DNA from 2 places in the Lysinibacillus sp. GbtcB16 genome. Region 2 is predicted to be linked to the other one. Evidence: riboswitches for the same ligand, from Rfam matches in the RefSeq annotation. Region 2 holds a riboswitch; the other holds the start of a gene.
What was found. A riboswitch is a leader RNA that binds a small molecule or an ion and turns the genes downstream of it on or off. The one in region 2 is predicted to bind cobalamin.
Positions count from the first base shown of each region.

Region 1: linked by a shared signal. The riboswitch ahead of metE (5-methyltetrahydropteroyltriglutamate--homocysteine S-methyltransferase) and the one ahead of cobT (nicotinate-nucleotide--dimethylbenzimidazole phosphoribosyltransferase) in region 2 are both predicted to bind cobalamin.

Region 1 covers NZ_JAGXJV010000001.1:1,795,412-1,800,001, reverse strand. Annotated here, with positions in the region: gene KVT27_RS09025 (SDR family NAD(P)-dependent oxidoreductase) at 1-71, shown strand, start outside; partial or broken gene KVT27_RS27325 (IS3 family transposase) at 89-176, opposite strand; gene KVT27_RS09020 (DUF7010 family protein) at 445-1,062, shown strand; gene KVT27_RS09015 (GrpB family protein) at 1,309-1,836, shown strand; cobalamin riboswitch at 2,059-2,237, shown strand; gene metE (5-methyltetrahydropteroyltriglutamate--homocysteine S-methyltransferase) at 2,518-4,590, shown strand, end outside.
Region 2 covers NZ_JAGXJV010000001.1:590,040-594,629, reverse strand. Annotated here, with positions in the region: gene KVT27_RS02895 (methionine gamma-lyase family protein) at 1-26, opposite strand, end outside; gene KVT27_RS02890 (trimeric intracellular cation channel family protein) at 371-976, shown strand; gene cobT (nicotinate-nucleotide--dimethylbenzimidazole phosphoribosyltransferase) at 1,045-2,100, opposite strand; cobalamin riboswitch at 2,195-2,370, opposite strand; gene KVT27_RS02880 (DMT family transporter) at 2,432-3,286, opposite strand; gene KVT27_RS02875 (hypothetical protein) at 3,557-3,952, shown strand; gene KVT27_RS02870 (rhodanese-like domain-containing protein) at 4,002-4,304, opposite strand; gene hfq (RNA chaperone Hfq) at 4,400-4,590, opposite strand, start outside.

The sequences.
Region 1 (4,590 bases), 1.2 Mb from region 2:
TTCTTGCTTCCTCAGACAGCCGTTGGGTAACTGGTCAATTGCTCGATGCAAGTGGAGGATCTCATCTATAGAATAGTTTAAGTAGTTACTAGGAATGGACTCTGTATTGGGCAGGGCTCATTCCTTTTAATTTTTCTTTCAACCGTTTGTTCGTGTAAATAGTAAATGTAATTCTCCAAATCTGAAGTGAAATGTTCCATACTTTCAGAGCTTAATACTCGTGCTTTTCTGAAATAAGGAAAGCGTCTTTCTTCATGAAAAGAGCCATGAGTAGAATGAGATGTATTGAGATTACCGGGCAGAGAAGTTCATTCATTGCCTGCCTGAATATAATGATAAAAAAGTATAGGTGATTTTTTCTTGAATGAACTAAATCTAATACTGATGTAGGCTGTTACGTGGGTGTTATGAACATATAATTAGGTTGAAAGGAGGTATTTATTTATGACACAAACATCTAGAGCGATTCCTGGTGCCGCAGTCCGCGGAACGGCATCTGGTGTATTTTTTATGGCGTTTTTTGGTACTCTGTGGGCGTACACAGGAATTATGGGATTGCACGGCTGGGGAGTTCCATTATTATTAGTTACTGCTGTTGCCATAGGTATAGCTCTGTTCATCGGCGGTTTTTCATTAATACGCGCATCGAGAGAATTGACGAATCAGGTTTCAAAAACAGACTTAAGGCAGGGAAAGCGTACATCGTTTTGGTTTAACATCATTTTTGCTGCGGAGGGTTTGGCTATAGCCATCACAATTGCTGTTTGTAACGCAACTCGTCACCCTGAACTTATACCTGTCGTAATAGCTCTTATTGTCGGTGTTCATTTTTTCCCATTGGCACCTCTGTTTCAAGTTAGACTCTACTATTTTACAGGCACACTCCTTTGTTTACTTGCTATTATGACATGGCTTTGTGTACCTACAAAAGTCACACTGGGGGAACATCAAATCAATACATTTATGTCTGTAGTGGGCTTTGGCTCTGCCCTGATCTTGTGGGGAACTGGTCTTGCAATATGGCTAATGGGCAGAAGATTGCTAGGTATCGTCCCGAAATAAGTGAGAAGGAACTTTACACCGAAAAAGTAAAATATGTATTCAGCTAATGGGTGCATTTCTTTTGAAAGAATTGCGTCATTCGCCGTCTATTGGGTGATTTATATCTTAACGAAATTTGGTAACCTTGTATTAGAATTCAGTATATCGTGTAAGTAATGTATTTAAACTAACACTGTAGTTTAGTTTAAGCAGGATAAGGAAATAATTGAACGAATTAGTTAACTAGATTGAAAATGAGGTGACTAAATGAGATTAGGATTAAAACGAGATGAGGTAAGGTTAGAAGCACATTGTGATGAGTGGAAAAAAGAGTTTCATAGGGTGAAACAGGATATTCTTAATACAACTTCAATTCAAGAGAATAGAATTGAACACATTGGCAGCACGGCTATAAAGAATATCGTTGCCAAACCAATATTGGATTTAGTTGTTGGTGTTGATGATATTGAAAATGTTGACAAATTGATATTTCAAGGGCTAAAGGAAGCTGGTTTTTTAAAACTCAAAGTGGAACGTCCTAATGAAATTGTGCTTGCGAAGTTTAATGATGATACTTACGAGGAAAAGACACACTTTATTCACTTAGTAGAATACAATAAAGAACTCTGGAAAAATTTAATCTTTTTTAGGAACTACTTAAATTCAAACGAAACAGCAAGGGAAGAATACAGTGAACTGAAAATGAAATTTGTTGGAGAGAAAAATGGTGGGATCAATGAATACACTAGTTATAAGGAACGATTCGTAAAAGAAATCTACGAGAAAAGGAAATAATGTCCAGTTAAACTAGCGGTATGTATTACTTTAACAATCAAAAGTCAAATTACCGTCTTTATTCATGGCATTGGCCAGATTGTGGTGCAGCTTGTAAAGTGCTATAAGGCATTATCACTAAGATCCAAATTGTTGACAATTAAAAACAGAGTAAATATATAAGTTTTTATGCAAAAACAATTTCTACTATTCTGAAATATATGGTATAGTAGGGGCATAACTGAATAGAGTGTAAGAAATGGTGCCAGATGAAAGTCTGGCTTAAAAGGGAAGTCGGTGCAAATCCGACGCTGTCCCGCAACTGTAATTCGGAGCAAAACACAAATGCCACTGGGAAACCGGGAAGGCTGTGAGGCGTGTTGATGAGAAGCCAGGAGACCTGCCAATTTCTAGTACACACCAAATACCTACGTGGAAATAGGTGGTGAATAGTGACCAAAAAGGCACTGTGCGATAATAAAAGATTTTACGGAAATTCTACTTTTTCGTATTGTTTTTGTCTAAATAATTTTACCATGCAGCCATTTTCCGAGAAGGGGAATGGCTTTTTTTCATGCTACTATTCTGTATTCCAGAGCAAAATCTACTGGTTTTCGTATAGAGCCACTGAATCTAGCATGGGATGACACAAATTTGTAAGAGCAAGTAACCATAAACTTATTGATGAAAGGGAGATTAAATATGACTTATACTAGTACACTCATTGGCTATCCATATATCGGAGATGACCGCGAATGGAAGAAGGCGTTAGAAGCATTTTGGCGTCAAGAGCGAACGGAAGAGGATTTTCAGGCAACCCTAAAAAGTATTCGGTTATCGCGGATTGAAAAGCAGCTACAATCTGGCATCGATATGGTGACTGTGGGAGATTTCACTTTGTACGATAGAATGTTGGATACAGCCTTAATGTTTGGCTTAGTACCCAAGCGCTTTAACTGGCAAGGTGGAAGGGTAGATTTACATACCTACTACAGTGTAGCGAGAGGAAATCCTTCAGCAGTAGCTAGTGAAATGACCAAATGGTTTAATACCAACTATCACTACATTGTTCCTGAATATGAAGGGCAACCGTTGCAACTAACAGAAAATAAGGTATTGGCCGACTTTTTAGAGGCAAAAGAAGCGTTCGGTATTATTGCGAAGCCAACACTTATTGGCCCCTATACATTTTATAAGCTAACTAAGGGCTACAATAAATTAACACAGGTTGAATATTTAGTAGCCCTATTACCTCTCTATGCTCAGATTATTCAAGAATTAGTAGATGCAGGTGCGCAGTGGATTCAATTAGAAGAGCCTTCATTAGTGACGACACTTGACTCAGCAGAACGGAAGCTAGTACAGGAAATCTATACTCAGTTAGCGACAACCGTTCCAGCAGCAAAACTCATGCTACAAACATATTTTGAAGCATTATGTTCCTATGAAACATTGATTACATTGCCTGTCCAAGGGTTTGGTTTAGATTTCGTACATGGCTATAAAGGGAATATGGAGTCACTTCGACAATTTGGTTTCCCTCAGGATAAAGTTTTAGCTATAGGTATTGTTAATGGTCGTGATATATGGCGTTCGAACCTAGCGGAGGCTAACGCCACGATTCAAGCTATTGAAAAGCTTAGCGATGCGAAGGAATTGTGGATTCAACCCTCAAGTAGCCTTCAGCATATACCAATATCAACTTCACTTGAAAAGAAGCTGGACCCTGTTCTCAAACAAGCACTGGCGTTTGCTGATGAAAAAATCGAAGAAATTATTGAGCTCACTAAATATAGAAAAAATCAAGACGGAACGCTACGTCATAATTTTTCAGCAAGTATGAAGGCCATTGAAGCCCTAAAAAATCATTCGATTCGTCAAAATAAAATGATCCAGCAAGCCGCTCAATCCGTATCAACGAAGGATTTTGAGCGACATAGTGATTTTAATCAACGTCAAAAAATACAGCAGCAGGCGTTAGGACTGCCACTATTCCCAACAACGACAATCGGCAGCTTTCCTCAATCTGATGAGGTGAAAAGAAATCGTAATGCTTGGCGAAAGAAGCAATTGTCGAATGAAGACTATGAAGCATTTATTGAACTGGAAACAAAGCGCTGGATTCACTTGCAGGAGGATCTTGATATGGATGTACTAGTTCATGGAGAATTTGAACGGACAGACATGGTCGAATATTTCGGTGAGAAATTGACGGGCTTTGCCTTTACTGAAAAAGCATGGGTTGTTTCGTATGGCTCTCGCTGTGTGAAGCCTCCGATTATTTATGGAGATGTTGCATGGTCTTCAGCCATTACCGTGAAAGAGTCTGCGTATGCCCAAAGCTTAACGAAGCGCTTTGTAAAAGGGATGCTGACGGGACCAGTGACCATTTTAAATTGGTCCTTTGTACGCGATGATATTTCTCGAAAAGATGTCGCTTATCAAATTGCATTAGCACTTCGCAAGGAAGTGGAAGCACTTGAAACGGCAGGCATCTCCATTATTCAAGTGGATGAACCAGCACTTCGAGAAGGGTTACCTCTTCGTAAAGAAGAATGGGGGACTTACTTAGACTGGGCGGTCAATGCCTTCAAGCTTGCTACATCGAGTGTTGAGGATGAAACACAAATTCATACACATATGTGTTACTGCGAATTTAACGATTTCATAGAACCCATTAGCGCGCTAGATGCAGATGTGATTTCCATTGAAACATCACGTAGCCATGGGGAGCTAATTTCTTCCCTCCAAGTAAATCCTTATACAAAAGGAATC
Region 2 (4,590 bases):
GCTGATAAATTAGATGTAAACGTCATTCTTTTTCTTCTCCATTTCACAATTGTCATGCATATATTCCGTAAACTTGATTCCATATTTAAATGGACCTCAATTATCCTAGAATTCCCTAATCGTCTACTTGTAATGAACGCTTATGACAGATGTTTTTCTTTATTTCATTACCATCTTATCAATTTGTATAGGTCCCTGTAAAACTTGCCTATTGTTTCTCAGCGAAATTTACGCTAAGCTAATGTGCGGACTTATTTCAAGAAGAGTATTTAATGATGAATTTTGGCTATTAAATTCATAGATTTTGTTACTTACAGGATCTTTATGCTTTAGGAATGAGATTCATTTATTTATAGAAGGGGTGAAAGGGATGGCTTGGGATGTTTTTAGTATTATTGGTACAATTGCCTTTGCTATTTCTGGGGCAATTATTGCAATGGAAGAGGAATACGATTTATTCGGTGTTTATATACTCGGTATCGTCACTGCTTTTGGTGGAGGGGCTATTCGAAATTTACTTATCGGGCTACCTGTCACGACATTATGGGGACAGGATATGATGTTTCAAATTGCACTTGCTGCCATTACCATATTTTTTATTTTTCCTCATCATTTGATTCAACACTGGCATCGTTGGGGCAATTTCACAGATGCAATTGGCTTATCAGCATTTGCTATTCAAGGCGCACTCTACGCCGTAAAGCTGGATATGCCGATCAGCGCTGTCATTGTAGCTGCGGTCTTAACTGGTTCAGGTGGTGGTATCGTGCGTGACTTATTAGCTCGACGAAAACCACTTGTTCTTCGTGACGAAGTCTATGGTGTTTGGGCTGCTCTCGCAGGACTTGTTATTGGGTTTGAAGTTTTTACAGGAGATATCTTCCTTTATATTTTATTTGCGGTAATAACAGCCTTACGTATTCTTTCCTATATGATGAAATGGCGTTTACCTTTGCGAAGGTTGAATCGGGCATAGAGTCTATCATTGATTAAATAAGCACAAATGGTTCCTTAACTATTTGCGCTTATTTTTTTTTTCAGTAACTATTTAGTCAAAAGATTCATTGCTTCTTCCAGCGTCACCATATTTTTCATCATCGAGCAAGCAGCATCTAATAGGGGAAAGGCTAGGGCTGCACCGGAACCTTCTCCTAGCCGCATATTCATGTGCAGCATGGGCTCCACTCCTAGTAATTCAGCGGCAATTTTAGCCCCTGGCTCCTCCGATGCATGAGAAGGTATAATAAAATCCTTTACTTTTGGTTCAATTTGATAAGCAATAAGCGCAGCAATAGTTGAAATAAATCCATCAATCACAACAGGTTTTCGATGACTTGCGGCTGCAAGGATGATACCAGCCATAGCCCCAATCTCTAGCCCTCCAACTTTAGCTAGAACATCAATGATATCATTAGGATTGGGTTTGTTGAGCGTAATTGCTTTTTGAATGACCGCTGCTTTATGAGCAATTCCTCCTTGACCAACACCTGCTCCAAATCCTGTTATTTCAATTGGGTCATAGCCAGTCAAAACAGCTAAAATCGCAGTACTCGGCGTTGTATTACCGATGCCCATCTCACCTGTACCAAGTAGATTGGCTCCTTTTATGATTTCATCTGTTGCCACACGAATCCCCGCTTCAATAGATTGAATGGCCTCCTCTCTAGACATAGCAGGGCCTTGTGCCATGTTATCTGTACCATATTTTACTTTTTGAACGATTACGCCCGAATTGAGTGGAAGATCATCCTTTACTCCAACATCGACCGTTACAACCTTCGTATTCGTCACACTTGCAATCGCGCAAACACCTGTACCTCCTTTTGGGAAATTTAATGTTTGAAATAAAGTAACATCTTGTGGGTTCGTCGTCACACCTTCCTTACAAACTCCATGATCTGCTGCACAGACAATCATCACCTTTTGATCAATCACAGGATATAATTGTCCTGTAATCCCAGAAAGCTGCACAGCAATGGACTCTAATTTACCTAGGCTACCTGGCGGCTTACAAAGAATATCTATTCGCTTCCTTGCTTGCTCCCTACTATTTTTATTAGCGCCTTGAATGTTTTGAATTGTGTCATGTAATAATTGCATTGTCATTTCTCCTCTCGTTCTTCATGAAGACAAAATAAAAAGCCTGTAGTTTATTGTCATGACAAATAAACTACAGACTTTTCCATCATCTATATCCTCTTCAAGCAAATAGGCAGGTCTCCTGGCTTAAGTTCAACATTTCATAGTACCTTCCCAGCAATGAGCTAGTGGTCTTCACTATTAAACTCCCTTTTACAGTGGCGGGTCCGCTAAAGCTTTTCACTTTATTCCCTATTCTCCCTTAATGGGCACCTAATGCTTGTATTAAACTACTTTTAATCTACGACAGCATATTTCTTCTGTCAATATTTGAATGTGATACTTTGTATGCCTATTCTTTTTCTAGCTCGCTTAGCAATGTTGACCCTAATAATAGTACCGCTCCTATTATTTGTAGAAGCGTCATTTTTTCTCCAATAATCATCGTTGAAATGACTAATGATGTCAGTGGATCTATATAGCTAAGAATGGCTATACTTTGCCCTTTCAGCTTTGACATGCCCCAAAAGAACAATAAAAATCCAACCCCTGCATGGACAATACCTAATGTCATTAATAATAGGACTGACTTAAAATTGAGTGTCATAACCTGAAACCCTGTTGTTCCAAGTATATAAAAACAAAGGAAAAAAGCTGCTAAAGATAGTTGAATAATTGTATTTTCCGGTTCTTTTAAGCCACATATACATTTATTTGTAAATGTTAGAGCTGTATAAAAGCATGCAGCGATAAGACCGTAGACAATACCAATAAAATGTTTACTGTCTCCAGTGCCTTGACTTTGGACAATCAAAAATAGTCCGATAATAGCCACACAGACATACAGTATTTTTCTGCCAACTAGCTTCTCTTTTAAGATTATTGGAGATAAACAGATAACTAGTATTGGTGCAAAATAATAACTGAGTGCAGCATTAGCAATTGTTGTTTCTTTATAAGCCTGAAATAAGAAAATCCAATTCCCACATAAGGCAACACTAGAAAGAATTAATTTCCACTTATTTTTGAGAATACTTCTTTTCGTTAAACTTTTCTTTTTAAAAATAAAAATCACTATCAAAAAACAAGCACCAATTAAACTCATCCAAAAAGCGATTTCACTTGAAGACAAAGGGATATACTTGGCAAAAACACCAACTGCACCAAAAATAATCATGGATAATACAAACGCTAATTTTCCGCTCATTACAATTCCTACTTTCTACGTATAAGTATTAACCTACACAGTAGAATCTATTGAAAATGAGCAAACTGTTATTGTATGCCTTAACAGTAGATTCTACTGTAAAGACATTGTTGGGGGTGCTATTGAACGAAACATACAAAATCCCTCCTTCATCGATATAATTGTAACATATTTCTGAAAATTACAGAGTACGATTTATAGATAAAGGGAAAAGGAAACGCTAATTACTTCATAGGTAAGGATAAAATTTTCTTTTTAGGAGGAGTTAGAATGAATGCAAGAGAATTAAGAAACGCGATTGCGGAGACTTGTGAAAATTATGATAGTCATTACGCTCAGTTAGTGAAACCGATTAATCAGTTATTAATGAATGTTGATGCTTCCATCAGTGAAGAAACAGCGTATGTCATTATGGAAAATTTGAAATTATTTTATAGTGGAGATAAATACATGGCGGAATGTCATTTCGATGAGAGTGAAAATTTCTTAAAGGATGGCATTGAGCTTTTACAAAAGGGAGATCTTGCGAATGGCGCTTTACAAATATACGGTGCTGGTTTAAATTTTGCCAGCTATGCTTCAAAGGTTCGCGGCCAAAAAAATGTGAACCCGTACATGAACTTTGAAAAAAACTTTAGCCTCGTCATGGACTCACTCCAAAAATAAGCATATGAAAAAAGAAAGAGTATACACTCTTTCTTTTTTCATTATGTCATTATTTAAATTCTAATTCACCATCGTAAGCTAACATGCCGCCTTCAAGGTTTGTCACATCAAATCCTTGTGCCTCTAAATAAAAACAAGCATTAGCTGAACGGCCACCAGCCTTACAAACGATAATATATGGCTTAGTTTCATCTAATTCCTCAAGACGTTCTGGGATTGTCCCAAGAGCAATATGCTGAGCACCAGGAATCATGCCATGTGCAACTTCATCCTCTTCACGTACATCAATAATATATAGGTCTTCATTTGCATCTAATAGTTCTAATAATTGTGTTGTTTCCATTGATTTCATCAAACTCGTCCTCCAAATATCTATTTCCTCTATCATTATAGCCTGTAGCAAAAAAAACAGCCAGTGTGGAGAACACTAACTGTTTAACAATCTTTTTATGCTTCTGTCTCTAAAAATTCTATTTGTTTAGCTGGAACGAATGTAGAAATGGCGTGCTTGTAAATCAGGTGCTGCTTATTTTCAGCATCCAATAATAAAACTGTAAAATTATCATATGATTTCACAGTCCCTTTTAACTGAAATCCGTTTAATAGAAATACAGTTACAAAAACACTGTTTTTACGTA